DNA from 4 places in the Pseudalkalibacillus sp. Hm43 genome. Region 3 is predicted to be linked to each of the others. Evidence: riboswitches for the same ligand, from Rfam matches in the RefSeq annotation. Region 3 holds a riboswitch; each other region holds the start of a gene.
The links. Region 3 has a riboswitch for cyclic di-GMP ahead of ACXQIQ_RS14440 (hypothetical protein). Riboswitches for the same ligand answer to the same signal wherever they lie in the genome.
Positions count from the first base shown of each region.

Region 1 (8,085 bases), 1.7 Mb from region 3:
AAATTGTACATAAAGTAAATCACTTGAACCAGCTACTAATCCTGTGCTACCCCATCTATCTCCGAAGATATGCTCCCATGTGTTTTCTACAGCTTCAGGAGACATTGACGATAAATCAGCAAGAGTAGTAGAGTAAACTGGTACATCCAACTTATCGATATTGAATAAGAAGTTTACTCGTATATGCTCACCCAAATCACGAGCATTATTGTTGCCATGATCTGTTACAGAATAAGAAGTATCGAGAATAACATTTTTGATATCGAGTGTACCACCATTGACAAGCTCAAAAGAACGAAGCATAGTATCCCCTGGCTTTAAATTGTCAACATCAATAATAGTAGTAGGATCAACTGATAGGTCCAATTTTCCTGCAGCAAAAGTATTACTTGCTGTTGCTGTATCACTAAAGTATGCAAAAGTCCCTCCACCGACCAACGACAATCCTAGTGCTGCTGATGCTACGCCCAAACCAATCTTCTTTTTAATACTCATGTTTCTTTTTCCTCCTTTACCCTATTGGGTATGTATATTTTTTATTTTGAACCCGCTGAATAGCGGTGATTCAACTTATTCAATTACTAGTAGTAGAACTAGATTCTTCTTTTTTAGGTACTTCAATTTCCTTAATAGCCTTCCAGATAGAGTAGGCAGAATAAATGATCAACAGTAATCCTGGAAGGATCAATAATATTGCTGTACCAATTTTTGAATTTGCAAAATTCATAAAATAGCCAAGTAACGGGATATTGAAGCCATCATATTTTCCAACAACATTTTCCGAAAGAACTGGGGATATGTCAGCACCATCATTGTTATCCCCTTTGGTGATGTATTGCACATGATTGGCGGTTTTTTTAACTTCTATAATTCTATGAGTGATTAACTTTTCTGCATCTTCCATGAAGGTGATGATGTCACCCTTTTTTAGTTTCTCTTTATTAATAGATGGATCTATAGCAATAATTGATCCTGTATCGAATGTGGGTTCCATCGAACCTGAAAGAACAGATTTTAGTTGATAACCCATGAACGTTGGTTCTCCACCTGATGCTTTCGAAGTTACAACCATGAAAACCATGACTATAAAAATGCCGAACAATAACCATGACGTAATGTTACTAACCCATTTCAATGTTGTTTTCATATACATCACTCCGTTGTTTCTTGATTATTTTCATTTTGGGGTTCATTACTACTTGTCTTATTCTCCTCTGTTTGTTTTGGATCAGGAACTTCAGGAGTCTTTTCTGTGTTTTGTCCTTTTCCTTCAATTACGTTATTTTCTTCATCTTCTTCAGAAGACTGAGATTGTGGCTCAGTTTCATTTGACCCATCAGTTTCATTTCCTTCTTCAGCTTCTTCAGATGATTGATCAGATTCACTTGCTTCAGTTTCATCATTTTCTGAGTTTTCTATTTGTTCTTGACTATTAGTATCATCTTGTACTTGATCTTCTTTTTCTTGTTTTGTATCATTTGTTTTGTCTGAACATGGAGCACCCGTATGATCATCACAATCTTTTTTGTTATGACCAGGGTTGTCTGGATCAGTTTGTTCTCCAGTATCATCGTCTCCATCTTCTGGTCCGTTTCCTAAACCTGCATTATCTTTACATAATTCTTTATGAGATTTTTTATATTCTTTGTCTGCACAAAAGTCAGTTGCTGCTGTCATCGTGCCTGATACTCTAGCTTGATCCGAGAAATAGGAATATGTACCTTGAATTGCATATCCCATTAGAAAAAATACAATAAGTGCCAGTGAAAAGTTTAGTAGTAATCTAAATCTCCTTTTTCTATTACCTTGACTCCTACTTCTTTTTTTTCTGCTTGGCAGTTCAAGCACCATTCCCACCTACTTTGTTATGGGTTTTGTAAGTGTTGTTCTTTTTAAAGAACATCTTACACTTGTGATTATATACCGTTATAAAGAACGTTTAAACCCTTCTATAGTACCATATCGTTCGTTTTGAAGAACAATACCTTAGTAATACTCGCTTATACTCCCTTTTTCGTAGTTTTTCAACTTTTTTACTATGTTCTTTTTACAGAACGACCACAAAGAAAAAGACCCACACAACCGGTGTGGGTCCTAAATATTTACTTCTGTATGTGGTGTTTTCTTGTTGTCATTTCCAGGAAAGCTTGGATCTCTTCTTTGGTCAGTCCGAGCGACTTTGCTTCAAGGATCAGTGCAACCCAGTCTTGGTCAATGATTTTAACAGGCACTTCATTCATTGGTAGCCCTCCTCTTATCACGATCCTGGATTTTAGTCTCCTGATATGTCGGGTCGGTTGCACCACTGACTCCGCGCAGCATAAGTGCCCAAATGTATATGCGCTTCATTGTCTCCCATAGCTATAACGAACTATTTAATTAGTTCTATTATATACATCTATAGTACTATGAAGCAACATTATTGTCAGAAAATTTTGTCATATATGGGAGTTGTTCTTTTGCTCAAATAGAACAAAAAAACAGTCCCTCTATTTCATTCGCTCTCCATCTTTTTCGCTTCTACTTCAGCGAAGTTTGGCATTTCACCTGATTTTGCGCGTTTTTCCATTGCTTTTGCATTATTGTTTCGTTGTGCGTTTGCATTTCCTTTTTTCTGTTTGCCCATTGGGATCCCTCCTATTCTTTTTCTTAGTATGAGCCATTCCGATTTCATAATTCTTCAAAATCTGGTCATTCTAAGTGATAGGAGGTGTTCGCTATGGGTGGACCTTATTTATGTCCCGGCTGCAAGACCAACCGAACGCGCTTTAACATGATTGAACAGATCCCTAAAGGTGTCAAACTGGATCCACAGTCAGGTGATGTGGTTGAGGAATATTCCAACGATCATTTAGATACGTTCCACATTCCTTATAGTGGATCCCATTATCGCGTCCAGTGCGGTGCTTGCGGTTTGATTGAGAATGAAGAAACGTTCAAGGCACGTGCAAGCTCGTCCCAAAATCCATTTTTGACATGAAAAAAGCCTCTATAATAGAGGCTTTTTCGCATTATACATTCTGCAATAGACCGAGTTGCTTCGGAATTTCGTATTCGTTGAAGCATACATAGTTTTCATAAATTTTTCCGTCTTTAAATTTGAAAAACGAACTGCCGTGGAGCTCTATGCGTTTATAGGTGGCAGGATAATATTGTAGAGGGGCTTTGTTCGTTCCTTTCATCTTCCAGTAGACGACGACACAACTCCCGTCCTGGTACATGTTCTCCGTACAATAGGTCAAATCTGGAAAAGCCTGCTGGTAGTCATTCATGTGTTCGGCGAAAGCATCCAATCCGAAAACACAGCGATCATCGTTTGATTTGAAGGTGAAATCTCGATGACAGTAGAGAAAAAAGTTGTCGTAACACCTCTCGTTCAATACTTCATCCTGAAACTTCTGAACGATCTGTTTATAAATCATCTCGTCTCCTCCCTCAAGTGTGATAAGACTAATTTGTATGCAGGTGGGACGGTGATTAGTACTTTTACAGATAAAAAAACACCTGAATATGATTCAGGTGTCTAATTCAAGCGGAAGGTGCTTTCTTTTTCATGGAAGTTAACTTGTTTTGAAATGTTGTATATTTTAATGTGCAGCGCTTCTACCTTTTTGAAGTCTTTTTTAGTCAGGCCGATCATTTGGGAAGCACTGCCCGACGTTGGCAAAAGATTGATCCGTACAGATTCCCCATCCTGATCGCGCACATCAATAATCGGATTGGCATGTAAGGGCTCTTCTTCATCATCGGGTCTGAAGTGTAAATCACGATCACCCTCCGCTTCAACCGCTATCGTAATAGCGTAATCGCTACCTTCAAAAACCTCTCCTAAGCTTCTGATATCTTCTAACCTGAAGGACACATCATGAATTTCCCCGATATCACGCTCCAATCGTCGCTCCTTTCCTCCGTTCTGAACCGCCTGAAGATGTTCTTTTTCAATTGTAAAATCGAGTTCATCTCCGGTGGTATAAAGTCCAGATAATAGCGAGAATTGGATTTCGTCATTCAGTAGGCTTGGATAATGATGGAGTTGAATGTAAGTATGACCTTCTTCATCTTTTAGAATGGAGCTATTGCCCATCATACCATTCACTCTAAATGTTAACGTCCGTAGCTCAGTTTTCGTTTGTAGTGAAAAATAGAGACGATCGTCATATAAATGCTTATCGAATTTCGTATAAGTGATGCTGGATTGTTCCTTCAAATCAACGGATTGGTCGAGTTGAAACGTTTCCAGTTTAGGATTGAATTCCTGAAAGCGATAAGGAATTTCAACATCCTCCATCGTCTTGGTTTCTGCACCATTTTCTTTTTTCGTCACAAGCTCGATGTTCTTCAGATCCACTTGATGGATGGATTCCGCAGCGTCATTAAAGTTGGATGGACCTTCTGACCAATTTCGAATTTGGTCATACAGATCTTCTGTCATGACAGGAATCAAGACCGTTCTTCGGTACAACCGGTTCTCATAAACGACCCCATCATTCGGCCAATAGTTCCCACCCACCTGATTATGAGTTTGGACGGTCATATTCAAAGGGTCATCATCGTCTGGATGATAGGTTAACTCATTCACACGAAGATGTGGAATTGCCTCTGGAATTTTATCGCTCGGCAACAAATTGAAACTATAAGTCAGGATCAAATCAAGTCGGTGATTCCACATGGATTCGACCCTAAAATCTCTCTGTTCATCAATCAATGGGACTTTTACACCTTCAATTTCTTTCATCAGATCATATTGATAAGCTTTTATTAAAAGGTCTCCGTTATACCTCGACTGTCCAGCTAACAATGATTCAAGTTCATCTTCCGTATCTACAACTTTAAAATTCTCACGGTCAACCTCAAACGAAGTAGATGCTTCTTCTTTTGCATAGTTGCTAACAATGATAAAAGCTGCAATAAGAATCAGCACTGGGAGCAGCTTCAAATATGTCTTGGATTTCATCTCATCCCACCTTAACACCGACGTTGAAAAAGCACCCACACAGGTGCTTTTTCATCATTCACTTCCCAATGATACTTCATTTTCGGCAAAATCAACATACATTGGAAGATTGAATATGCGGATGTTCAATTCCTCAATTTCATCAAAAGAATGAGGTTCGAAACCATAGAAATGACCGGATTCATCTGAGTAGTGTTGATCTGCCCGAACCGGATTACCATCTTGATCTTTCACTTCCATCATGGGTTGCCCCCTAAAATGCATTTCTGCTTCAGGATGTTCTTTAATCGTTTCCAAGTATCTTTCATAGCTTTGGAAGTATATATGACGATCATACTCATGCTCTGGATCTACCTTTAAAAAGAAACCATAATTGTCCTGATGTGGTCCATTCGGGTTTATTTCCAATTTGACGAGTTCAAAATCTATCGTATTCACCACACCTAAATCACGATTGATTTCGTAAACATTTTCGTCTTGTTCCATTTTTGCTCGAAACTTTTGAAATTCATCCTTCGTAATCGTAAACGTTAATTCTTCATCTGTTGGATAGGATCCTGATAGGAGTGAAATCGTCGGCTCATCAGGTCCCAAATCGCCGTTGTAGGGGTCATGATAAATTTCGATATATTGTCTACCGTCTGCATCTTTACGAACGGACGATTGACCCTCGATTTTTCCATACTTGTAGTAAACTTCATTCAGTTCTAGAGGTGAATTCATCTCAAAATAAAGACGTTTCTGATGAAGCCTTGTTTCAAAATCTGTATAAGTGATGGACCTCCCATTCCCAAGATTGGTTGATTTGTTAACGGAGACGGATTCAAGCAACGGATCCTGACTCTTCATCTGGTAATCGAGCGCAATGTCCTGGAGTGCGAACTTTTCACCACCTGCATTCCCCTTCTTTACCAATTCCACCTCTTGAAGTTCGATTTTGGATATTTTCATGATTGCTTCATTAATATGATCAAAGTTATCCATTTCCTTACTATTTACCCAGCTGGATAATGTTTTTAAAACTTTTTCATTCCAGTCTGGTTCATAAACTACTCTACGGTAGATTCTGTTTTGAAAGACGACACCGTCACTTTGCCAATGTTGGTCCTGGAATCCACCATGTCTACCAACCCCGAGCTCGAGAGGATCTTCTCCATCTGCTGTCAGTTTTAACCGGTCAAACTCAAAGTAGGGAATATCATCCGGGCTTTCATCGTTGGGCAATACATCTAAGCTGTATGTCATGAAAAGACCTAGCCCTTGATTATATAATGATTCAATTCGGAATTCCCGTTGCTCCTCCACAACTGGGATATTGACGTTTTCAATTTCGGTGATAAGGTTATGTTTTTCCATGAGTTTGAACATTTCCGGGTCAAAGTATTGAACTTCTCTTCCGAGTCTTTCTTTCAATTCCTCTTCGGAATCGACGACAATGAACGCCTCACGATCGACTGCAAACGACGTTCGCTCTTTCTCTTTGAACATTTCACTAATAAAAAAGAAAGCACCTAAAATCAATAAAACTGGCAAAAGTTTTGCGAGCGTATTTTTCCCTTTCACAATTTTCCCCCTTAAAAATTACTCTGTGTGAATTGGAATCTCGATGAGTTCCATTTCTAATGGATACGGTTTTGAAAAATGGAAGAACCTGAAATTTAATTCATTCTGATCAATAAATACATCCTTAGCTATTTCAATATTAATATTAATACTATTTGCGCTCGGCTGACTTCTAACTTCCATAAGTTCTAACCTTTCCCCGTTACTGTTTGTCACTTCGACCAAAGGATCCATAAACAGATGCTTTTCATTTGGATCATGTTGTTTATGCTCCAAATACTCCGCATAATCTCTGAACCAATAGTCTTGATAATCGATGTTGTCCCCTTTTAAGTTGACATTGAAGGAGACAGCGTTTCCGTCAGGAGTTTCACGGTAATCCAGGCTTCTTGCTGTAAACGTATCATCACCGTTGATTTTTCCGAATGTTTCATTCAATGCAAGCATTGGTGGTTTTTCTTGAGATAAATCATTCTTGAAATCCTCCATATTCTTACCGGTTAGTTGATAGGTCGCTTCTTCATTGCTCGGAACAGATGCCTCTGTAAAATGGATAGATAATTTTCCAGAATCCATAGGCTTCTCATTGGCTTGAATGTATAATTCCCCTTCTCCATCTGATTGGATTGAAGATTGCATTCCATGTCCGTTCAAGCTATAAGTCAGCGCTTTCAACTGATCTTTATTTTCACCAATGTCTATATACAGCCGCTCTTCAAAAAATGACACTTCATAACGCTTGAACAGTAAGGTCGTATCAGGTGCCAATTGGACAACCCCATCCAATTGAGCGGATTCGAGTGGTTTTGTGAAATTTGTCATTTTCATATTCACAGTCAGAGGATTGAGTGATGTCATGTTCCAATCTTTATCAACCATCTGTAGATTGGTAAACGTCACACCATTTACCAATTCAAGCCGTTGCTGGACTGCGTCTCCATCTTCAACAGTTGGTAAGTTCCATTCCATGATTTCCTCGTGGAAACTAGGACTGTCCATCCCTTCAATCCAAATACTTCGGTAAAATCGCTCCTCATATACGAAACCTGTATTCGAGGTCGAATTCATTTTATTGTTTGGATTGGTTTCATATGGATCAACGAGAATACGTGCTTCTTGATTTTCTTCATTATGTAAAAAAATATCGCCGAACGTCATGTATGGGATGTCTTTCGGTTCTTCATCACTTGGCAATAGACTGACACTATAAATGATGAAAAATTCGGTATTGGCGTTCCAAACCTCATGTATTTTAATCGTTCGATTCGATTCCATGACCGGTATTTCTTCATGCTTAACCTTTTGAATTAAACCGTATTGATCCGCCTTCTTCAACCATTCACGTCGATAATCAGACCCCAGCCGACTGTATCGCTGTATCTTTTTGTAAGAATCGACGACATCGAAATTTTCTTCGCTCACTTGGACGTTCTGTACTTCTTCTTTCTGAAATTGATTACCTAACAAGATAAATAAGATGATGACAATTGCAATTGGTATTAGCTTCTTGATGATCGGTCCCTCCCCTTTCCCTTCATCCTACCATAAGTTCAATATTCTGGGAGAGG
Region 1 covers NZ_CM135129.1:665,770-673,854, forward strand. The annotation lists gene ACXQIQ_RS03605 (TasA family protein) at 1-495, opposite strand, end outside; gene sipW (signal peptidase I SipW) at 575-1,147, opposite strand; gene ACXQIQ_RS03615 (SipW-dependent-type signal peptide-containing protein) at 1,153-1,851, opposite strand; gene ACXQIQ_RS03620 (anti-repressor SinI family protein) at 2,103-2,240, opposite strand; cyclic di-GMP riboswitch class II at 2,284-2,365, opposite strand; gene ACXQIQ_RS03625 (hypothetical protein) at 2,495-2,626, opposite strand; gene ACXQIQ_RS03630 (DNA alkylation repair protein) at 2,720-2,980, shown strand; gene ACXQIQ_RS03635 (ester cyclase) at 3,012-3,422, opposite strand; gene ACXQIQ_RS03640 (hypothetical protein) at 3,524-4,954, opposite strand; gene ACXQIQ_RS03645 (hypothetical protein) at 5,009-6,517, opposite strand; gene ACXQIQ_RS03650 (hypothetical protein) at 6,536-7,939, opposite strand.
Region 1: another riboswitch for cyclic di-GMP. It lies ahead of ACXQIQ_RS03620 (anti-repressor SinI family protein); the one in region 3 lies ahead of ACXQIQ_RS14440 (hypothetical protein).

Region 2 (8,085 bases), 1.7 Mb from region 3:
CCCAGCCGCCTGGAACAAGAATTCCGTCGTATTCGTAGTAGTTCACGTCTTCATAGCTGTAATCGGCAACTGCCGGTACACCGTACTTTCCTTTGTATTCCTTGTTCTCTTCGGCACCGACGATGTGGACGGTGACGCCTTCTTCACGTAAGCGGAGTACTGGGTACCATAGTTCTAGATCCTCGAAATCATTTTCAACCAATGCCATAACTCTAGTGTTCGACAGCCTCATTGTGTGAACCTCCTTTTTACAAAACATTCGTACAAATGTCCATCTTACAGACCGTAAAAGAATCTGTAGCTAGATATGGTAGTACCTATTCCCAACTTGTATGATAAAATAAACGTTAAGTCGAGGGGATTTTTGGAGCTGCTCACTTCGTTCGGTGCTCGAAAAGCGTTTTTTCCCGTTTTCAGGGTGCGAAAGTGCCGCATACGGGGTGCGAAATCTGATTTTTCCCGTTTTCGGGGTGCGAAAGAACCTCTTGCGGTACCCGAAATCCGATCTCCACCGATTTCGGGGTGCGGACGGTAACAAATTTTTACAATTATAGGTGATTAGATGATAGACGTTTATGTAGATGGTGCCAGTTCAGGTAATCCTGGACCGTCTGGCGCAGGTATATTTATAAAAGGAGCTCCGGATGGAAGTCATTCCTACTCCATCCCGCTCGGTGAGATGTCGAACCATGAAGCAGAGTACCATGCTCTTATCCACGCATTGAAAATCTGCATCGACAAAGGTTACAAAATCGTTTCATTCCGGACCGACTCACAGCTAGTCGAACAAGCCGTCGAAAAGGAATATGTCAAAAAGAACGTATACCAGCCCCTCCTTCAACAAGTTCTTGTGTTGAAAGACGAGCTGGATCTGTTTTTCATCAAGTGGATTCCGAGTTCGCAAAACAGGAATGCTGATAAACTCGCTCGTGAAGCCATCCAAAAGAACGCTTAAATCTTTGTAAAATCCAACTCTGTAGCTGTCTTCTTTCGAAGGCGGCTTTTTCGTTCGCGCTTCTTTTTAACATATGGATTGATTTCAAGCGTTTGTGTTAAACCGTGTACCAGTAAGTTCATCATCAAAATGACGAACGAAAACCCTAGAATCGGTCCAAAAACAAGCATCGGGTTGAACATATATTCAGACCAATACTTTCCGATCAGTCCACCCCACTCATTCGACATCGTAAATGATTCCGTTATGATGACAACTTCTTTTCCTTCTATACGTTCATCCATTTTATATGTCTCACTTCCACCGATGAACACCTGGAGGATTCCTAAATGGACAAAGATGATCAGGACCGTACTGATTTGTTGAAGGAATAACACAAACATTTTTGGTACTAGGAACCTAGATACATGTTTTCTAAAAATGTGGAAGACGCCTCCCCCCAATGTAGGCGCATTTTGGATGAACTCGACTTTATAAACCTGTTCTAATTCCTTTGCGATCAGATTTGATAGTACGGGAACAGATAAAAAGATAATGACGACCGCAGGAAAGACGATCTTCGTTTCTAACGTATAGCTCCATGTAAAAATGACGAGGACAGGTCCAACGAGTAAATAAATGAAAATCACAAATGGAGCATAATGGAGTGTATCAAATAAACCATCGAATGTAAGGCGAGCTTTTTTCGGTGAAAGATACAATAAAAATCCGCCAAAGAAAGACAAAATCATTTGTATGAGACTGATGATGGCCGCTAGTGCAATCGTGTATTTGGCCCCGTCTATAACCCGATACAGATAATTTTCCCCCAGGTTATCTGATCCTAAAGGATACTCTAAGGACGGTTCGAAAGGCGCACTGTCATAAGGAAGACCCTCCTCATCATATAGGATCGTTACACGTTCTCCATCATATTTCAGCCAGGCCTCATACCCGAAGCTTAGCGTAAGTAGAACCGTTAATCCGATAAAGCTGAATACAATCCATGGATTTCTAATGAGTTTAAGCAGCATCTTCCATTCCCCTCCTTACTTTCGTTTCCGCAACTGACATCTTAATAAGTGAAGACAATACACTGATCAAGAAGTAAGGAAGGTAAATCATCAAGACCCCTACGATGAACAATGATGGATTCAATGGTCCATTCTCCACCAAGAACATCATGATTCCATTATAATTCATGAAGATCTCTATCATTAGCCAATTGGACAGCATGATCCAAAAGATCGTCTTGAAATGATTCCTTAAAGTCGGAATCGCATTGCGGAAAATATGGATACTGACGATCTTGAACCTTGCAACTCCCTTTCCTTTTGCGAGTTCCACGTATAATTGGTCTTCTTGATCTTCAAAAGCCAGCAATAGATATTTTACGAAATACACCGTTGGCAATATGGATAAGACCAATATCGGAAAAAATATGGCCTCGTCTCCATATGAATGGGTGGTATTGAACAGTACCACCCCCGTTTTTTTGAACACCATGATGATGGCAAGTTGAACGATCATGATGAAAAACACATCAGGAAGTGATTTTAAGACTGTGAGCATTGCCTTAAAAGCTCTTCTTACTTTTTTATTTGTCATCATGATGATGTGAACTGAGATGACAGAGAGACAAACGGCTACAACTAATCCACCTAAAAAGTAGGATGCAGACTTGAAGTAAAGTTCACTCAGTTCAGGGAATACAGGCAAGTCCTTACCGACTTTCGTCGAATAGGTCATCTCCCAAAACGTTCCGACTTCTCTCAGTGAAAGTGCAACTTGATCGAGGTATCCTTTCCAGTTGAACATGATGTCATCTGACATGTAGCTCGCATTTCCTAATATGTCCTTATTGAGCAGATAGAGGATTTCTTTGTTCACTTCCATGTTGAATAACAGAAATGGAAGACACCCGAACAAGATGATGCTCAAGACTGTCAGTAATGCTTTAAAACCGGATATTGCTAGAAATTTCCCCATAAAAAAGACCCCACTTTATTTTCTATAAAGTAGGGTTTCGACAAAATTCTCTTATTCCCTTTAATTGTTATTTATGTTATGTTCTTCCTTCCGTTAAATCTTTGAAAAATCCAATTCAGCAGCTTCCTTGTTTTGAAGGCGGCTTTTTTGTTTCCTTTTCTTTTTACCATATGGATTGATTTCAAGCGTTTGCGTCATGCCATGCACGAGCAGGTTCATCATCAAAATGACAAACGAAAACGCCAAAATCGGTCCGAAAATGAGCCAAGGGTATGCTATATAAAGTGACCAATACTTACCGATCAATCCACCCCACTCATTTGATAAAGTGAAGGTCTCAATCATAACACCACCATCTACACTTTCTGCCATTTTGTATGTTTCACTACCTCCGATGAACACCTCTAACACGCCTAAATGGACAAAGATGATCAACACCGTACTGATCTGTTGGAGGAACAATACAAACAGCTTCGGGATGAGGAATTTGGAAACATGCTTCCGGAAAATGTGGTAGACGCCACCTCCCAAGGTTGGTGCATTTTGAATAAACTCCACTTTATATAAATCCTCTAATTCCTTTGCAATCAGAGTGGAAAGCACAGGAACAGATAACAAAACGATGACGATGGCAGGAAAAATGATTCTCGTTTCAAGTGAGTAACTCCATACAAAGATATCAATGACTGTTCCCGCCAACAAATAAATAAAAATGGCGAAAGGCGCATAATGGAACGTATCAAATAAACCATCTGCAGTCAGTCTTACTTTTTTAGGTGCAATATATAGTAGAAATCCACCGAATAAAGATAAGATGATCTGGACGAGGCTGATTGAAGCTGCCAATCCGATCGTATACTTGGCTCCATCTACTATTCGATACAGATAATTTTCTCCTAGACTATCCGACCCTAACGGATACTGAAAAGAGGGCTCGAACGGCGCACTATCATAAGGCACACCATCCTCATCATATAAAACAGTAACCCGATCTCCATCATCTTTTAGCCATGCTTCATATCCAAAACTGAATGTCAGTAAAACCGTCAATCCAATAAAACTGACTAAAAACCACGGGTTACGTATCAATTTAAGCAGCATCTTCCATTCCCCTCCTAACGATTACTTTTTGAACAGACATCGTCATGAGTCCTGATAGTAAACTGATCGTATAGTAAGGGATGAAAATCATGACAACTCCTAAAATGAACAATGTCGGATTCAACGGTCCATTTTCCAAAAGGAACATCATGATCCCATTAAAGTCCATGAATATTTCAACCATCAACCAATTGGACAGCATAATCCAAAAGATTGTCTTGAAATGATTTTTTAAGGTAGGAATCGCATTACGGAAAATATGTAAACTCACGATACGAAAACGAACAACGCCCTTTCCCTTCGCAAGTTCCACATATAACTCTGACTCCTGATCCTCAAAAGCCAATAATAGAAATCTCACAAAATAAACCGTCGGCAATATCGCTAACAGCATGATTGGGAAAAAGATTGCTTCATCCCCGAATGAATGTGATGTATTAAACAACACCACATCCGTACGTCTGTATACCCAGATGATGATCAGTTGTGTAAGGATGATGTAAAACACATCCGGAAGGGATTTCATGATGGTCAATATTCCTTTAAGTACTCTTCTCACTTTCACGTTAGTCATCATAATGATGTGGACTAACATGACAGACAAGCTAACCGCTACTACTAATCCACCGAGAAAATAGGCAGCTGATTTTACATATAATTCTCTCATTTCTGGGAAGACAGGTAAGATTTGACCCGTTTTCGTCGAATACGTCATGTCCCAAAATGTAAATAGTTCCTTAATTGAAAGCGCAACTTGCTCGAAGTAAGCTCGCCAGTTGAAAATGATATCATCAACCAAGTAGCTCGCATTCGACATCATCTTTTTATTGATCAGATAAAGAATTTCTTTGTTCGACTCCATATTGAATAACAAATACGGAAGACAACTGAACAGGATGATGCCGGTAATGGTAAGCCCACCCTTCACCAATGAAACAGCCAATAAATTTCGCATAAAAAGACCCCACTTTATATTTTCTATAAAGTAGGGTTTCGACAAAGTTCTATCGTTTCCTTTTTTTGGTTTTATTAGTATACAACTTACATCCGAACGCGTAATTCGAGTCGTTCCACTTCTTGTTTCAGTTTTTCACGGTCAAGTCGTAAGGAGAATCCATCCCATGGCGTTTCATTCAATATCGGAATCTGTGTATCGATGGTTACGAGATCCTTACTGAGGAATGCCATCTCACGACCGGCAGCAATCTTCTTCAAGTAACGCTTGAAAATCGGATCCAGCTCTTCTTCCTCATAAATCGCTTCGACCGATCCGTACTGCTGGATCATCGGGAGCGCTGCTTTTTCCCCAACACCATGCACGCCAGGAATGTTGTCACTCTTATCACCAAGTAGTGCCTTCACATCAATCCATTGAGCAGGCGTAATCCCGAACTCGTCAGTGAAATGCTTCAGAGTGTATGCATTCTCTTCTTTCTTTTTCGCTATGATCTGAGACACTTTATCCGTTAAAAGCTGCAGCAAATCACGGTCGTTACTGTAGATGTAGCACTCTCCGTCCATTTCTTCCGACCAACGGCGTGACAAAGTACCCATGATGTCATCCGCTTCATATGGGCTGATCGCCATTTGTGTGACTCCTACAATATCGAACAGTTCCGTTACAGTTTGATACTGCTGAATGAGAGGTTCAGGCAGTTCGTTTCGTGTATCCTTATAATCTGGATACTTTTGACGGCGCAACGTTTCTTCACGCTTCACATCCCATGCAATCATAAGATGTGTCGGATCGTAAATTTCAATTAGATTCAAGAGCTTTTGAATTTTGACACGGAGTGCATTCGTGTACAATCCTTCACTGTTTGTCGTCAATTCATGGTCTTCTCGACCATAGCTCGTCGCAAAATAACATCGGCTTAACAGGTTGAATCCATCTATGATAATAAATCGGTTACTCATTTTTTTGTCCCCTTTTCCCCGGCTTTTCCTCTGTTCATTGTATCACATTTTACTTTATAAATAGAGAAGGACTGACCATTGCTGGCCAGCCCTTTCACAATATGTATGAGTTCCCGCACTTGCCGTGACACTTCATGACTCATAAACCCACTTTCGGCAGGTGGGTACCCGCATCAATCCGTTCGTCTTCCGCTTCCGAAGTTGCGGCATGACGTCTAGATCGAGATTTAGGGTTCCCTATGTCATGACATCGGTTTAAGACATAAACGTGTCACTAACAATGCAGGAACTTTATTATAACTAGGAATGGGTTGTTTGTAAAGAACTCCGATCATTGTCGAGTTGTTACAATTTATGGTATCTATCAGACCTTTCCTAATCGCTAAATCTAGTATGTCACTTTATCATCCACAGCATTCGCGTCAATATGTAGATAATCAGGTAATTTGTCGGATATTTCTGTCAATACGACAAAATTAGAACGAATTTTCATCGTAAACTTACAACTTTTGTAGTAGGCATTCTATATGATAGATAGTATAAAAATGGAAACCCTCCTTGCAAAGGCAAACCCGTTGAAAAGCGGCGACGCAAAGTCACAGATCTACGGATATACCAAGATGGCTGGGCTACCAAGAGGCAAGTTCTTAATTAGGAGGAATGGGTAATGGAAAAACGAGTTGAAAAAGAGAAGTTGGATTTAGAGTGGGTTGAGTTGATGAAAGCAGCAAAAAACAATGGCCTGACAAAAAGCGAAATCCGGGACTTTATTCGTAGTTTTTCCTTCAAAACCGTCCAATCAAAAGCGTAACTACACAGAAATACATAACAGATCACCAAGTTTTATGGTATAATGGGTTTAATTATCCAGAAGAATTTTGACTTGAAGGAGTTACAATTATGATTGGGGATCGTCTTAAACACTACAGAAATGAAAAAGGATTCTCTCTATCAGAGCTTGCAGAACGAGCGGGTGTGGCTAAGTCCTACCTCAGCTCAATTGAGCGTAATCTACAATCGAACCCTTCCATTCAATTCTTAGAAAAAGTATCGACAGTATTGAATGTACCTTTAGATAATCTATTACATGATGCAGTGGATGCAAAACATGAGGACCTAGATGAAGATTGGATGAGACTTGTACAAGAAGCCATGCAGTCCGGGGTTTCAAAAGACGAATTCAAAAGTTTCCTAGAGTATAATAAGTGGAAAAAAGAACAAGAATAATAATTAAGCACTCCCATTCTAATTTGGAATGGAGTGCTTTTTATTTTGCATCAAGGGAGAGAAATTGTTGCTGTAATATGAAGTTCCGTATTTCCGTTCTTGAAAGTCCTAACTGCCTTGCTTCCTTAATCAGATCCAACCATTCAGGATCAACGTACAATTTATCCATCTCATATACATCCAATCCTAATTCTTTTGCAATACGTACAACGGTAAAAAATGATGGATTTTGTATGATACCACTCTCTAGATTCAATATGTAAGCCTCCGTTACCTGGACAAGTTTCGCCAGTTCTTTTATAGAAATCTGTTGGGCAATCCGAGCTTGCCTTACTTTTTCTCCTAAATACATAACTGGGATCCCCCTTCTCCAAGGTCTAAACTTGAATATTAATCAGTGTACCTACCTTCAATTCTCTAAATAGAATTTCATCGTCTTGAATATAGATTTTTTCTCTACTCTTCACTTGTTCCATACGTTCTATAGATGATTTAGCATAAGAGTAAGAACATTTCCCCATCAGTTGGTTATTGATGTAGAGTTCTCCAATGTCTTCTTGTAAGTATCTCAAGGTAACCTTCTGATTATTAATATAGGAGATCGAATCACCATTTAATCTACGAATCATGGCAATCACCTTTTCTTATGGATTTTGTATACGTTTTGAAAACGATAACTTTTCAACGAGGATGTTCGTCGACGTTGAAGAAAAGTAATAGATAAAAGTATAAGAGCAACTAAGGTTCAACCTGCGCCAAGGCTTGGCTTCACCAAGTTTTCTTTATAGAAGCTTGAACAATCAAGCGATGTGTAGGGTCTTTGATAGGGTCACACGTTATTAAGGTTATGATGGATTGATCTTGATTTGATGCTAATACTGAAGTGTCATCTGGAAGAACACGCAAAGTGTTGTCCA
Region 2 covers NZ_CM135129.1:656,319-664,403, forward strand. The annotation lists gene ACXQIQ_RS03535 (type 1 glutamine amidotransferase domain-containing protein) at 1-232, opposite strand, end outside; gene ACXQIQ_RS03540 (reverse transcriptase-like protein) at 563-955, shown strand; gene ACXQIQ_RS03545 (hypothetical protein) at 952-1,968, opposite strand; gene ACXQIQ_RS03550 (ABC transporter permease subunit) at 1,958-2,923, opposite strand; gene ACXQIQ_RS03555 (hypothetical protein) at 3,017-4,024, opposite strand; gene ACXQIQ_RS03560 (ABC transporter permease subunit) at 4,014-4,979, opposite strand; gene ACXQIQ_RS03565 (5'-3' exonuclease) at 5,066-5,941, opposite strand; RNA gene ssrS (6S RNA) at 6,048-6,233, opposite strand; cyclic di-GMP riboswitch class I at 6,497-6,578, shown strand; gene ACXQIQ_RS03575 (anti-repressor SinI family protein) at 6,609-6,752, shown strand; gene ACXQIQ_RS03580 (helix-turn-helix domain-containing protein) at 6,842-7,168, shown strand; gene ACXQIQ_RS03585 (helix-turn-helix domain-containing protein) at 7,209-7,520, opposite strand; gene ACXQIQ_RS03590 (hypothetical protein) at 7,546-7,797, opposite strand; gene ACXQIQ_RS03595 (class D sortase) at 7,937-8,085, opposite strand, start outside.
Region 2: another riboswitch for cyclic di-GMP. It lies ahead of ACXQIQ_RS03575 (anti-repressor SinI family protein); the one in region 3 lies ahead of ACXQIQ_RS14440 (hypothetical protein).

Region 3 (8,085 bases):
TGCTGCTCCCAAGCTTTCATGTATCTTTCAAATGTCGTTTCAGGTTTCGGTTTTTCAGAACATGCCGTTAAGAGTAAAATTAGTCCGATAAAAATAATGGTTTTTCGTATCATATTGTTCTCCTTTCTGTACATGGTTGAAGGAATCCTTTGATTGAGATGGAATAATGAGTAAAAGCGACCTTATTCAGATAGACGTTCGTTTTCTGAAAAAGTTTCGCTAATGTTGATGTATATGAGGTGCACCTATGATGAATGTACAACTTTGGAAATATGTCCGCGGAGTCATGTGGGATTATGAACATATCCCGGAATCTGTTGAATTTGTAGAACGTGATGATCTTCTCATGTATAAGACGGAAGGGTCCTCAAGTATCTTATCGAACAAAGTGGCGAAATTTGAAGCTGAATCGACGGAAGAAGTTGCAGCTTTGTTGGATGAAGTGCTTCAGTTTTACGATGGAAAGCCTTTTTCATGGTGGATTGGGCCTGATTCGAAGCCTGAAAGTCTTGAAGAGTTGCTTTTGGAACGCGGTCTGACATACGAAGATACTTATTATGGACTGATCTTACCAATAAAAGATGACCTTAAACCTAAGCCTATCCCCTACCAAGTTCGGGTAGTGGAAACGGTGGAAGATGTTCAGCACTATGTGGATGTCAGTGCAGAAGTTTGGGGACATGATGATGCTACGAAAGAACATTTGGTGAAGCAACGGTATGGTTATTTAAAGACTGAAAACAAACGGGGAGGTTTCCTGATTGCTATGCATGGGGACAAACCTGTTGGATATGCCGGGTATCGGTTCAGCTCAGATGGCGTAGCAATGTATTTGGCCGGGACAGGTGTTTTACCGGAGTACAGGAAGCAAGGTATTTATCATTCGCTTTTAACAAAGAGAATGGAGCTTGCCGCACAAAACGGTTCTAAGTATATCGTTACCCAGGCTCGGAAGGATAACTCTGAACCGATTTTACGAAAGTTAGGGTTTGAAGAGATCGGGAGTTATGAAGTATATAAGAAGACAAATAAAGCTGACTCATAATTTTGAGTCAGCTGATTGCTTCCTGTCTGCGTGGCTTCATTTGTGGCACTGGGACAATATATTGTACGAATGATAACATTCGAATCGCTTGTACAATCGCAACTGAAATGATTAGAACCATCAATGTGATCACCGGGAAGCTTTCAGGAGCAGCCCAAACCCCTTCAGGAATGAGCTCTTTTAAAATAATAAGCACAAAAGGGTGGACGAGATAGATCCCCATTGAGAAAGTACCAATTACCTTCAATGGATTGTAAAGGAATTTCATCTGTTTTAATAATGGAATAAGTCCAATACAAGCTATAGTGAGCAATGGGATGTTCACTAAATTCGAAACTCGTCTCGAACTTATTGCACCTACAATATGATATTCATAAATCGTAAATGCATAAACTGCAATTATGATCAGGATTAGAAGACCTTTATTTTTCGTAAATTGCAGGATTTGCTCCCAATAAAATGCTAAAAACCCTCCAAATATAAAATAGAAAATCCACTTAAATAAAAAGATGGGATCATTAACGAATGTTCCAACAGGTCCATCTATTGGTATTTGTTTATGATATAGACAGAAAAAAGTCACGATAAATGATACAAGTAAGGCAATCATCCAGGCTTTTTTTGTACGAATGAGCTGCATTAAAGGGAAAAAGAGATAAAACTGAATCACAATCACCATGAAATATAAGTGATAAAAAGAATCACCAAATAAGAACCTTTTGATCAATACTTCTAAATCAGGAAACGATTTCCACAGTATGAGACCCAGCAAAAAGTAAAATATGCTCCACACTATGAATGGTACGACAATCTTCGTAAACCTGGATTTAATGAATTTTTGCGAATCAAATCCTTTATATTTCACTTGGTGGAACAAAAGGAATCCACTAATCAACGCGAATGTTGGTGTTCCGAATCGGCCTAATTGATTAAACATGTATATGAACCATGTGTCATAGCTTGCGCTCACATGAACTAAAATAACACCTAAACAGGCAAATGCACGTAAAAAATGGATCTCTTCGAAGAATTTTCGTGTTGTTTGAGCTGCCATTGTCTTCTCCACCTTTTACCTTTCCTTAGTTGAATTAACTAAGTAATTCATTCGGTCCGGACATATGTTTGTTGTCTATATTTGTTTTTGTAATTTATGGTAACGAATTAAAGGTTTTCAAAAAATTGGATTGAAGTAACTATGGGAAGGGTATTTATAACTTATTAAGAGGAAAGGAGATTCCTTATGGGGTCTAAGCATGAAGGTATTGGTGGATGGTTGATCCTCATTGTCTTTGGTCTTCTGTTAGTCCCGGTCATTCGGCTCTATTCTTTGTATCAAACGTATTGGACCGTTTACAATACACCCGCTTGGAGTTTATTGACGGAAAGTGGTAATCCCCTCTATCACACCTGGTTTGAACCTGCTTTTTGGATGGGTGTTGGTGTGGATCTTCTGTTGATCATTCTTTCCTTGGTTGGTCTGTGGCTGTTGTTAACGAGGAGTTCTCTTTTTCCGAGGTTTATGATTTCTTTTCTGATTGCCATGACGGTTTTTGCAGTCGCTGATGGATTCATTACGAATTGGATTTTCGGTACACTACCTATTACAGCTGATACATTGCAATATATCCAAAACCAGTCGTATCGACAGCAAGCTGGAGCGCTGTTATTAAGTATCATATGGATTCCTTATCTGATGAGGTCAAAAAGAGTAAAAGCGACTTTTGTCAGTGGTCCTAAGGAAAAGACGGTTGCGAGTAACAATTTGACGTTATAAAAAAAGGAGACCGCCTCGTGGCAGTCTCCTTTCTCAACGGAACGATTAATCGTCGTCCTCTTCATCATCATCGTCTTCGTCATCATCGTTGTCTTGGTCATCATCGTCGTCTTCATCTTCTTCATCATCGTCATCGCGATCTTTGTCTCGGTCGCGTTTACGCTCTTTTTCACGATCATCATCGTCGTCTCGGTCACGCTTTTGCTTTTCGCGCTTCTCTTGCTTTTTCTCAGCTCTCTCTTGTTTCTTTTCCGCTCTTTCTTTTTGCTTTTCTTGCTTCTTTTCAGCTCTTTCTTGTTTCTTGGCTGCTTTTTCTCGTTCTTTTTGAGCTTTCTTTTCAGCTTTTTGTTTTGCTTTTTCTGCTTTCTTAGCAGCTATTTCTTCATCGTCTTTATCCTCATCTTCGGACTCCTCGTCCTCATTTGCTTCCTCTTCAACGGATTCTGATTCATTTTCGTCAGACTCTTCCTCTTCTGACTCTTCTTCATCCATATCTTCTTTTTTGTTGTGCTTTTCTTCTAGTTTTGCAATCTTTTTATCCAATTTTGCGAATGCTTTTTGGATATTTTTCATAAGAGACTCTTGAGCTTGAGGGTTCTCAACAAGCGCTAATGCCATTAGCAATGCGTTAATGTTTTGAGAAAGTTTCGATTGGAGTTCGTCCATATCGGAATCTTCTTCCTCTTCTTCAGTGGACTCTTCCTCTTCTTCTGTTCCTTCTTCAGACTCTTGTTCACCTTCAGTGGACTCTTCGTCACCTTCGGAAGATTCCTCTTCTTCAGAACCTTCCTCAGACTCTTCTGTTCCTTCTTCTGTTTCTTCAGAAGACTCTTCGTTACTTTCTGATTTTTCAAGAGCTGCTTCTTGTGCTTTAATTGCTTCTTCAAGCGTCTTCTCAGCTAGCTCAGTTTCACCAGCAGCAAAAAGAGCATTAGCTTCAGCAATTCTCTTAGATGCAATATCAGCTAAGATCTTTGCTTCTTCAAAGTCGTCAGAAGCTACTGCAAGCCGTACATTTTCAATCATTGTTTTTACGAAATAGAAGAAGTCACCTGGTAATAGGGACGGCTCTTCTTCTGCTTCTTCTGATTCCTCATCTTCTGTAGCTTCGTCTTCGTTAGTTTCTTCTTTCTCATTACTTTCTTCTGTTGTGGATTCCTCATTGTTTTCTTCAGTTGTTGGTTCTTCCGTAGTGGATGTACTGTCTTTCATCTCAACTTTTGGAGTAGACTCATTTGTGTTTGCGAACGCTGCTGGTGAGGTTCCGAATAGTAGTAGAGAAGCTGCGCTTAGTACTGCAATCCATTTCTTCATCATTTGCTTCATTCCTTTCGTTTATTTTTCATAAAAAAAGCAGACTACGAGAGTTACAGAATCCTGTACTCTTGTAATTTGCCTTGTTGACCTATGCTAGCTTTAATCCTTCTTATGTATGACTGATCGGTCCTAGGCAACTGGCTGACATAGGTGGGGTTCACCGTTAGTCCCTTTAGCTTTGCGTCACTACCTTTCGATAGCTTTGCCTTTATCTGCTCTTCAATGGTTTTAGTATACAACAATTCGACACCATTCTTCGAAGTTCTATCTTCCTATTTTTTCTGATAATTTATAGGTGTTTTCTATCAGAAATGGCAATCCCGCATGATATTTCCACTCTTATAAGCAATATGAAATAGGTAATTTGAAGGGTGGTGTCAGGCACCGATTGAGAAGCGTTGGTACCATTGGCTTCCTAATCGGTGCCTGGTACCGTCTTTTTTACTCACAAAAAAAAGAGAGCTGCTCGGGGCAGCTCCAAATGTGAGGGTGAGGGAGGTAGGTCGTGTGCCTACTATTCAATTTTACAAAATAATATGATCAAGAACCTTCTTCAGACTCTCCGTCTTCAGTGTTGGTTTCTTGTTCTTCGTTTGCTGGTTCTTCGTTAGCTGGTTCTTCTTCCGTTCCATTACAAGCTGTAATTAACATAATTGCGAGTAGTGCAGAGCCTAGTTTAGCGAGAAAACTTTTCTTCACGTTCAATCCACTCCTTATATCGCAAAAGTTTTTGACCGGCTTGTTTCCCGGTTAACTACACTATAGTAAATTTTTTGCGATATTTGTTAGAATTTACTGAATGAATACACAACTCTAACGATGTTTACATCTCGCTAACACTGGCTTAATAATCACCTACGAAGTATTGCCCTCACTGGGCTCGCGTCGGATTCGGCTAATGGAAGTGGCAGTGCAATCAGCTCGTAAATCCCCTCTTCTACATCGTCCAACATGACGCTTTCCAAGATATGAATGTTGTGGTCGAGCAAGCTGTGATGTGCTGGCAAATCTTTGGAGTCGACTTGATCGACGGATGGTACATCCACGCCAATCAATCGAATTCCGTTTTCTTTTAAAAATGGAGCAAGTTCAGGTGACAGATACGTAATCGACTCTGGAAATTTCGTTCGATCTTTCCATGAGGCCGTCTTGATCAACACCCGCTCCACTTCGCTCAGATCATAGTTTTGTAAATCTTCCGGTGTGATTGATTCTCGTCCTTCTAAGTGGACGACGAGCGCATCACCGACATAGAGGTCGGGCTTTAGGTCCAGCATCTTTTTGCCGTCATCATCAAAATGAAACGGTGCATCCACATGCGTTCCTGTATGCGTGCTGAAGGTGACGCTTCCGACATTAACAGATCCGGTTTCGGCTTTCGTCCAATTCAGCTTGAATGAAAAAGGCGTATCTCCCGGCCATGTAGGCACGCCTTCTTTCAACGGTTGAGAAATATCCCAAATCTTCATCTCCAAACTCCCCCTCTTCCCGCTTTCTTAGTCTTCTTTTTTACCTAGCGCAAACATGATTTCCGTTTCACATGCGACTTCTCCGTCTACAGTCGCCGTCGCTTTTCCTTTACCCATCGAACCACGAACTCGAGTCAGTTCCACTTCGAGGCGTAGCTGGTCTCCAGGGCGGACTTGACGCTTGAAGCGGCAGTTGTCGATTCCTGCAAAGAAGGCGAGACGTCCACGGTTTTCTTCTTTTTTCAATAACGCAACAGCCCCGACTTGAGCGAGTGCTTCTACAATCAGAACACCTGGCATGACAGGGTATTCAGGGAAATGTCCGTTGAAAAATTCTTCATTTGCAGACACGTTTTTCACTCCGATTGCGTGCTTCCCTTCTTCCACTTCTAAAATCTTATCTACAAGCAAAAATGGATAGCGGTGCGGGATAATTTCTTTGATTTCGTCAATGTTCAACATATGTATCCTCCTATGGTTAACACTCTTTTTCCTTATGATAGCATAAATCGTTTTGGAAAAAGAAATCCGTGAAGGTGGATTACGTAGGGAGTAAGATCTCTTCGGTAAGGTTGTTGCCGTTGATGGATGCGGCTGGGTCATTTTCGACGAACTTCTGGTATTCAATGTTCTGTGGGTATGGAAATTGTGAGAGGACTGGATACGGGTTGACGGGTGCTCTCCGCTCAAATTCAGTGTAGGTGCGATAGCTGCTCCAATCATAGTTTGAAGGCTGTGTGACGAGATCCGCTTTGACCGGATTCAAGTGGATATATTTGCTGACGTCGAGCTGGTAGGCAGGCGAACCGATTAGATTGGAAAAATAACGCCCCTGGAACAAGTGTCCGACGTAATCATACTTCCGATTGAAGTAAGTGGCGTAGCGGTAATTCAGCTTTTGCATGATTAGCTGGATGTGGGTGTCGTGAGATTTCAGTTGCAGGTGGATGTGATTTGTCATGAGGCAGTATGCATATAAATCGAAGGGGTATTGTGTGCGGGTTTCGGAGAGGTATTTCAAGTAGATGTGGCGGTCTTGCGAGTCATAGAAAAGCGGGGTCTTTCGGTTACCGCGGGTGGTGATGTGGTACTCAGCACCGGGATACCAAACGCGAGGTTGGCGAGGCAAATGCATCACTCCTAAATAGATTTAGTAGATTTGAAAAGGACTGGGTGGATGTGTGTTGAGGAATGTTGAACGAAATCAAACCAAGTTGAATGAAGGGATAATCCCATTATACCGTTACTTCCAATTAAATGGGAGTTCGAAATTTCGACACGGTACCAGGTACTGATTCGGAACCCTTGGTAGACACGGGTTTGGAGATGGTGCCAGGCACCGAAAAGGAAGTCAGTGGTACCAAGGCTTCTCATTCGGTGCCTGGCACTGCCCTTCCAAACAAAAACCCGGTTGGACGCGGATAGGCGTTTAACCGGGTTATCCTATATATTCTATTGATCCTTCTTCACAAGGTCGACGATGTGCTGCCAGGTGCTTTTCGAGAAGACATCTGTCCAGTTTCCATCACCGATGACACCGTATCCTACAGCGAGTCCCGCTCCCAGACACAGTGCGAACAACAGAAGAACGATGATCAAGCGAAGCCAGATCGGTACGATTCGTTCTCGAAGCTTCGTCATCTCGTCTCTCTTCATCTCTTCTCTTTTAGAAGCGTCTTTAGGAGAAGATCCCTGCTTCTTTTTGTTGGCTTTATATTCCTCACGCGATGTCGATTGTTCGTTGTTGTTGGATTCTGAATGATTTTGAACCATATTAACTCCTTATACCTCTTACTTATCGAATCGAATTCACAAGTCCCATCATCTGATCGCCCATCGTTACAGCTTTAGCATTCATTTGATAGGAACGTTGCGTCGTTAAGAGTTGTGTCATTTCGTGTGAAACATCGACATTGGATTGTTCCAATGCGCCTTGCTGAACAATTCCATCTCTACCTTCTACCAGGGCGAGTGCTTGTCCCAACTCGGTATCACGTTCGACACGATAGTGGTTGTCACCTGTAGATTCTAACAGCTGCGGTCGGATGATTTCTACTAAAGAAAGCTGACCTGCATTCACCGTCGTACCATCTGGCATTGTCGCTCGTACGGAGCCATCAGACCCGATATTGAAAGACTCGAATCCAGCCGGCACAGTGATCGGGCGGCCATTTTCGCCTACCAATCGGTCCCCATTACCAGCGGTCAATTGCAGTTGGTTCGGGTTCCCTTGAACAGGTGTCACATAAAAAGACCCTTCTCTAGTATATTCAATGATTTCGTCGCCATTTTCAAGAGTTTTTCGTACTTGGAACATCATACTAGGGTCCAGCAAGGCTAAATCGAGTGATCGACCCGTCTGAACGACCGTCCCCTGCTCCATTCGCAACACGGTCCCAGCAACTCTTGCTCCATTGCCTAACCGGATATTATCTGGCGTCAATCGGCCTACTTCGCGGTTCGGATTCGTCTGACTGTTC
Region 3 covers NZ_CM135129.1:2,732,804-2,740,888, reverse strand. The annotation lists gene ACXQIQ_RS14460 (penicillin-binding transpeptidase domain-containing protein) at 1-113, opposite strand, end outside; gene ACXQIQ_RS14455 (GNAT family N-acetyltransferase) at 248-1,045, shown strand; gene ACXQIQ_RS14450 (acyltransferase) at 1,053-2,099, opposite strand; gene ACXQIQ_RS14445 (DUF2569 domain-containing protein) at 2,286-2,819, shown strand; gene ACXQIQ_RS14440 (hypothetical protein) at 2,865-4,136, opposite strand; cyclic di-GMP riboswitch class I at 4,266-4,353, opposite strand; gene ACXQIQ_RS14435 (hypothetical protein) at 4,677-4,835, opposite strand; gene kynB (arylformamidase) at 4,988-5,605, opposite strand; gene fabZ (3-hydroxyacyl-ACP dehydratase FabZ) at 5,633-6,067, opposite strand; gene ACXQIQ_RS14420 (transposase) at 6,147-6,734, opposite strand; gene ACXQIQ_RS14415 (DNA-directed RNA polymerase subunit beta) at 7,058-7,378, opposite strand; gene ACXQIQ_RS14410 (flagellar hook-basal body protein) at 7,401-8,085, opposite strand, start outside.

Region 4 (8,085 bases), 1.5 Mb from region 3:
AGGCGGTACAAAACCGGCAGTATCCATCCACATAGCCAGGACGATTACAAGAAGAGCAGAGAGATTGGTCGTACACCTTATGAAATCAGGTGCTGAGGATATTGAACGCCCACTCCAATACTTGAATCGTCTATCGGACTATTTTTTTGCGCTATCAAGAGTCATCAACTTCAGACTGAATGTGAAAGATGTTGAATATGCGAGGAGTGCGATTGTTTTCAAAAAACCTAAAGGAAGATCGGAAGATGCGAACTAAAATCATCAGCCTAGTAGCATTGTTCACAGCATTTTCGGCAATCGGTGGCGCCATTAAGATACCCGCTGTTATTGGGAGTATCGGATTAGACACATTTCCAGCCCTCATGGCAGGTATGCTTATTGGCAGCATACCTGGAGCGATTGTGGCGGGCATTGGACATTTGATTTCTGCTCTGTTCGGAGGTATGCCACTTGGACCTTTTCATGTCCTCATCAGTCTTGAGATGGCGTTTTTTGTATACCTTTTTAGTGGACTATACCAAAGAGGCATCAAGCGACTAGCATGTGTCGTTTTCGTATGTGGCAATGCTTTGTTAGCGCCTTTACCGTTCATTTGGATCATCGGGGCTTCCTTTTACACCGCAATCGTTCCTTCCTTATTGTTGAGCGCAGTCGTGAATACAATTCTCGCGGTCATAAGTGTTCATAAGGGTGCTAATATGTTCAATAAAAGTCCGATGAAGGAGTGGAGCTCTTGAGAAATGCGGTCATTCAACCTATTACGTCTGAACAATTCTTGATATTTACAAGCGATAACAGTGGAGGAATTGGTGAGAAAGACAATGATGAGGTAAAGGTCCCATATGACATCTTAGCCTATTACTCCTTCCGAGTTGCCGTCATGGAGTGTTTGGCTGCAGGTGGTGAGCCAACCTCGATCATCCTCCATAATTTCAACGGTGAAGGTCATTGGCATTCATTGATGAAAGGGATACATAAAGGTCTAGAAGAGCTAGAAATGCGACACATAAATGTTTCTGGAAGTTCGGAAAGTAATTTTTCAATGGTCCAGTCCGCCATCGGGATTGCAGTGGCGGGGAAGGCCAAACATGTCAAAAGGAGTATGCCATCGTTTCGTCCTGAGTTCGGATGGGCTGTCATTGGAAAACCTTTGGTCGGACAAGGCGTTATGGATCATTCGAGTTTCGTCATCCCTTTGGAAATGTTTAAATCTCTTTCTGCACTTGAGGATGTTTACTTATGGCCAGTCGGTTCAAAAGGAATACAAGCGGAACTGGAACAAATCTTTCACAAGGATTTTAAAGTTAACTCTGAACTTGACCTCCATGCATCCGCAGGACCTTCCACATGCACGATCGTATCTTATCCAATCAATCACGAAGAGGAAATCCACTCTAAATGCAGAGAATTATTTTATCCACTTGAAATGATAGACAGAATAAAGGGTTGAAGGGGAGACCATCATTGGTCTTCCTTTTTTGCATATAGTAAAGTCCCACACATCTTGTACTTCGGTTGAATAAGATAGTAGTATAACACTGTAAATTTCCTGTAAGTTTTTCAATGATTTATGTATGTGAGACAAGAAATGACATATGATTTTTATAACAAAAGTGTTTTATGGGTATTTTAAGATTATATTTACTCTCAGGATTTGATATTTCAGAATTTCAGAATTCCAAAGCTAAGAAAAAGGAGATAACGGCATATGGTAGACCATTATTTCTTTGCGGATCAGCCGATGACTTTCAGAAATCTGACCTTCGCTCATCTGACCTTTGAAGAAGTCCGTGAACATATGCTTACTTTCATGAGGAAAGAGCCACTAGGTAACTATAAGCTCATGATTGGAACCGATTCTCATGTATATCAAAATGAAACGATCTTCATTACCGGGCTTGTTATGCAACGGGTCGGAAAAGGAGCATGGGCATGCTATCGAAAAATCCGATACCCCGATCCTATACGGAATTTACATCAGAAAATCTCCTATGAAACCTCTTTGACAGAAGAAGTCGCCTCACTTTTCGATGAAAACCTCAAGAATCAGTTCATCAACATCGTCCTTCCTCATGTATATAAAGGATCAAGCTTCATTATGGAAGGGCATCTAGATATTGGGAAAGGAAAACAGAATAAGACACGGGAATTCGTCGCCGAAATGGTCGCACGGATTGAAGCGCACGGCATTGAAGCAAAAATCAAACCTGAGTCACTTGTCGCTTCCAGTTATGCGAACCGTTATACGAAGTAATAATCGTTCATAAAAAAGTAACAAAAAAGGTTAGATCGGTACATGTTTTATTTTGATTTATCAGATATACTGTTACTATGTAACGATAGGTATGAGGTGAACAACATGTGCCGAAAAAGGATTTTCCTACTGATGGTTTCTCTGTTTCTATTCCTTTCTGCTTGTAGCAGTGAAGAACAACCAACCAAAATGACCCATGATATGCACAATAATGATTGGACGCACCTCAAGGATCTTGGGGTTGATGCTGCTACTATTGAAGCCTATGATTTTGCTGTCCACCATCCTGAAGTATTGGATTACATACCGTGTTATTGTGGGTGTCACCATGATGCCGGCCACAATAACAATACCGATTGTTTCGTAGATCAGATCGAAGACAACGTGGCGGTTCTGGATGATATGGGACTTGGCTGAGGAATTTGTGTCAATATAGCCCGTGAGGCTAAATTCGAATATGAAAAAGGGACAGACCTGAAAGACATTAGAGCAATGATTGAAGCTAAATACGGTCAAAGTGGGATGGAGCCTACTCCAACACCTAAACCGATGTAATGAAAAAGCGACCACGATGAGTTAGAAAAACATCGTGGTCGCACTTTTTTATGTAGGGACACAAACTTTATTCCTGCCTGTGCGTTTTGCTTTATAAAGACCCTCATCCGCTTCCTTATATAACTTATCAAACACTTTAACGGTGTCCGGAAAGCTCGCTACACCGATGGATACAGTAATTTGGATGCCAGACCCATCCGGTAAATCGAAAATATGGTTCTCTACAGCATTTCGTATGCGTTCTGCTATTTCCTCAGCAGTTTCCAAATCACAATCTGGAAGTAAGATCGAAAACTCTTCGCCACCATTTCTGGACACGATATCTTTCATCCTGGCTTTCGATTTCAATACCTGACCTAATTGGCGGAGGACTTCATCTCCAGCTTCATGCCCATAAGTATCATTCACTTTCTTAAAGAAGTCGATATCAATCAATAAAATCGATAACCGTTCGCCTTTTGGGAGCCGGTGTTTTTTAAATGCGTTCATCTCTTCATCAAACTTACGGACATTGTTCAAGCTGGTCAAAAAATCGACCTTCGCTTGTGCTTTATAAGTCTTGACCATCTCGTTATACCGATAAAGATAGATCCAAAGGGAAACGGTCAAAAAACCGACTGGAATTGAGATGGCGAATAGATAAATGGTGCTTTCCATAGCTTGAGTAAAACTGACAAGATGATTGATGACCATGAATACGAGCACTAATGTGACCATGTTCATGATGAATCCTTTAATGTAATTGTTGTATCTCAATTTCGCAATCAAACTGTAAATGACACCGATGAATACAAACAAGACAGCTACCGTCAATGACGCTTCTGTAACTCCGAAGAGTAAAATTCTTCCGGAGGCAATAATTACTGCTGAAAGCATTGCCGAAATAGGACCACCAAACAAGGCAGCGATAATCATGAACAAGTGCCGCATATCAAGTATTACTGTTTCTGTGATTCTTATAGAATAATACATCAATACGATTCCCATTAGCCCTGTACCAGTTCCAATGAACAGCCTGTTTACAAACCGTGAAAAGTTCTGTTCACGCCAACCCATGATGAATCCAACTAAAAACAAATACGATAAGATCAGTGTTGTGTGAAATATTAAGTCCTTCATTATGTAAGATCACCCTAAGAACATGATGTAATGAGTATTTTACCATAATCAGGTAGGGTTCATGGATTAAAAATCTATAATATTCTTTATTTCGACATAATCGAGTAATCTAGAAACACATCATTATACCTAATCCCTTGGTTTGTAACTTAGTTACAAATACCTATGTATTATTTTCTGAAAACATAAAATACTCACTTGTTGGTCCTTTTTATCTAGCATTCAATTTAGTGATAATGCTCTATTTTTCCAACTATAGGTTTACAGTATAATTGAAACATACAGAAAAGGGTCATTTTTCCTAGACAGAAAATAAATTCCACTCAAGCCAAATGAATGAAAAAAGGCAAACCCATACGAAAGTTGGGGACGCAAAGCTACGAGTCTAATCCTCTTCACGAGGCATGATCGTCGGGCCGCTCAAACATTGGCTTTTTATGTCTATTAATATCCTTTTATTTCTATCAATGTCGGAATAGTACCAAAAGGAGGTTGTATATGCGCATAGGTGAATTATTGGTCATGAATGGACTGATTACAGAGGATCAACTTGAAAACGCGCTCCAAAAACAAACCCATTCCTTTAAAAAGATAGGGGAAATATTAGTAGAGGATCATCTCATAACCGAACGTCAACTCGCTGAAGCCCTAGAATTTCAACTTGGCATACCTGTCGTGAATATGGATGAGATTGTACCGAACCGTAGTACCATTCAACTCATACATGAAGCCCTAGCCAGAAAACATTGCTTCATACCGATTGAACAAATGAGTGGAAAGCTTAAAGTGGCTATGGTGGATCCCCTTAATCAAGAGGCCATCAAAGATATCCAGGAGACGACTGGTATGATCGTCCAACCTTGTATTGCAACAAGAAGTGAACTAGAGATGGCGATTATCGATCACTATGGGGTTTTGAGTTCTGTTAAAGAGCTGAATGATATCATCGAGTATGCTGTCCAGCAAAATGCGAGTGATATTCACTTGGATGCTGAAAAAGATGGTCTTTCAGTCAAGTATCGCATCAATCAGATGCTTGAAAAACAAAAGGTTATTTCAAACGATCTGAAAGAATCAATTATAGGTAGGATCAAAACAATAGCGAGTTTAAATGCGTCAAAAAGGGGACTCCCGCAAACCGGGTACATACATAAGGAAGCGTATAATACGGATTACGACATTCGGGTTTCTACGGTTCCAACCATTAATGGGGAAAGTGCGGTCTTAAAATTAATCGATCGTACGGATCAATTGTTGAAACTTAATGAGTTCGGCTTTAGTGAAAACAACCTGAAACAAGTGGAATCAGCCATTGATCGTCGCAGCGGCTTTGTCCTTATCTCAGGACCATCAATGAGTGGAAAAACGACTTCACTGTATTCCATTCTCGACCATATCAATCACCCAAAACATAAAATTGTATCCGTTGAACAAAGTGTTGATAGACGGCTGGATGGAATTACCCAAGTGGAAGTGAATGATTCAATCGGATTTAATTTCACGAATGGATTAAGCACAATGCTAACTCAAGATCCTAATGTCATCATGGTCAGTCATCTAGAGGACAAACAAACAGTAGAAGCATCAACTCGAATATCACTATCCGGACGGCTCGTTCTAGGTTCGATCCATGGGAAAGATGCAGTTGGAACGATCCGAAGAATTCTTGATATGGGCATCGAGCCATATCTCCTCGCAACCTCCTTAACTTGTATCGTTAGCCAACGATTGGTGAGAAAGGTTTGTGAGCGGTGTGCGAAAAGCATGCCTGCGTCTGATGAAGAATCCAAGCTTTTTGAAGCACATGGACTGGTTCCTTCAGATGATGCGAAAAGCAAAAGTGCAATCGGGAATTTCCGCTCCTTCGTAACGACAAATAAAAGTTCGAAGATTGCTGTTGTACGTGGTGATGGATGTAAGCTGTGCAACAATACAGGTTATAAAGGATTGGTCGGAATCCACGAAGTATTGACAATCGACGATGTACTTAGAGACATGATCTTACAGAACCGTCCAGCAGAAGCGTTCCGAGAACACCTGGAAGAAAAAGAATTTCAAACGCTCCTTCACGATGGCCTTACAAAAGTCAAAGAGGGTATAACAACCGTCGATGACGTTCTAACCAATATCCAATGAGGAATGAATCAATGTTTGCATTTAAATTGATTAAGGGGGAAAAATGGGATGTCTTACAATTTTCTAGTCGTAGATGATACAAGCTTTATGAGAAAAATGGCAAGAGAATGTCTGATCCAACACGGGTACCATGTTGTAGGTGAAGCGGTGAACGGAAAGGAAGCTGTGGAAAAATTCAAGGAATTGGAACCGGATGTAGTCATGATGGATCTGACCATGCCTGAAATGAACGGGTTGGATGCGATTAAGGAGATATTAGTGTATGATGCGGAAGCCGTCATTCTCGTTTGTTCTGCAAGCAATCAAAAAGATCTGATTCAAGAAGCATTGGATGCAGGAGCAGTTGGATACCTTATGAAGCCATTCAAACCAGACTACATGCAAGAAATCGTTAAACGTTACGCAGAACCCCATTTAAAACCCCTGACACCTGAAGATGAGGAAGAGCCGAAGAATGATGTTATAGAGGAAGAAGTAGTGGAAGAGTCTGTAAGCATGGTAGAGAATGTTAACCATATTCCAACCACTGAAATTGGTCCCGTAGAGGTCGCAGCTTCAATTGAAGCAACCGCGATTGAACAGGAGTCAGACCAGACAGCGCTAGCTCAACCAGTAGAAAAGAGAAAACGATCTATGATTTCTAAATCAGATAAGAAAATACAATTTAAGACAAGTTATATGTGCAACTGGGAAGAAGAAATTCAGGGGGAGAACAGAGCCTACTCATTCACCTATACAGAAAATGATAACAACATCACAATTGATATGATGGATGAACAGAACGAGAAACAATCCATCCAATTGACCCTAGATGGGTTCAGAGAACTACATGATTGGCTTGAGCAACGTCTTGAAGAAGGTAAAAGAATGAATGGATCATGAAGGTAGGCTGTTTCCTTTTTTTGAAAGGGAGCAGCTTTTTTACTGAATTTGGAGTAAGTTGGCTCATTTATAAATTCATTGCAGGTCTCCCGATGGGAATAGAGAAGGTAGTTAAGCAGTTCTAACAATATGGAGATGATTGAGAATGATGAAAAGCTTAACTTTTGAAAAGAGAGTAGATGAAATAATAGAGGAACACTCTTTTTCTGGAGTTGTCCACATAAAAAAAGAGGGAGAGACCGTACTTCAAAAAACTTCTGGCCTTTACAACCGGTCAGAATCACTTCCTGTACAATCCGATACCCGATTCGCCATTGCATCCGGGTGCAAGTTGTTCACGGCCATTGCCATTTGCCAGTTGGTTGAGAAAGAATTGTTAACATTTGATACCCGTTTGACAGATTGTTTGGATATCGCGTTTCCGAACTTCTCAAGGGAGTTGACCATTCATCACCTACTCACACATTCGTCTGGTATTCCGGACTATTTTGATGAATCCGTAATGGATGATTATGAAGACCTGTGGAAAACGATCCCCATGTACCAAGTACGAAAATTGGAAGACTTTCTACCTTTGTTCCAACAAAAAGAACAGATGTTCAAACCTGGCGAAAGGTTTCATTACAATAACGCCGGTTACATTGTGTTAGGACTTGTCGTGGAACAATTGACTGGAATGGATTTCACAGATTATGTAGAAGAGAATATTTTTAAGCGGTGCGATATGACGAATTCAGGTTATTTTTCACTGGACCGTCTACCTCGTAACACGGCAATCGGCTATATTGATGAAGATGATGGCTCATACCGGACGAATACCTTTACTATGCCGTTGAAAGGTGGATCCGATGGTGGGGCTTATGTGACCTCTGCCGATATGATCAAGCTTTGGGAAGGATTGTTAGCGGACAAATTATTGAGTGAGTCGATGACCAAAACCTTACTGTCTAGACATATGAAAGCGCGTGAGGATGCTTATTACGGCTATGGCGTCTGGTTGAACATGAAAGATGGGCAATTGTTAAAATACCATGTCATGGGATATGACCCTGGGGTAAGCTTCCACTCTGCTGTATACCCTGAATTTGGTTTGATCATCGCGATTCCATCAAATCAAGCTGACGGTCCGTTTTTCATCA
Region 4 covers NZ_CM135129.1:473,313-481,397, reverse strand. The annotation lists gene ACXQIQ_RS02470 (cob(I)yrinic acid a,c-diamide adenosyltransferase) at 1-256, shown strand, start outside; gene ACXQIQ_RS02465 (ECF transporter S component) at 246-737, shown strand; gene ACXQIQ_RS02460 (ATP-binding protein) at 734-1,450, shown strand; gene ACXQIQ_RS02455 (ribonuclease H-like YkuK family protein) at 1,709-2,254, shown strand; gene ACXQIQ_RS02450 (PCYCGC motif-containing (lipo)protein) at 2,360-2,809, shown strand; gene ACXQIQ_RS02445 (GGDEF domain-containing protein) at 2,858-3,928, opposite strand; cyclic di-GMP riboswitch class I at 4,264-4,352, shown strand; gene ACXQIQ_RS02440 (GspE/PulE family protein) at 4,427-6,064, shown strand; gene ACXQIQ_RS02435 (response regulator) at 6,113-6,946, shown strand; gene ACXQIQ_RS02430 (serine hydrolase domain-containing protein) at 7,092-8,085, shown strand, end outside.
Region 4: another riboswitch for cyclic di-GMP. It lies ahead of ACXQIQ_RS02440 (GspE/PulE family protein); the one in region 3 lies ahead of ACXQIQ_RS14440 (hypothetical protein).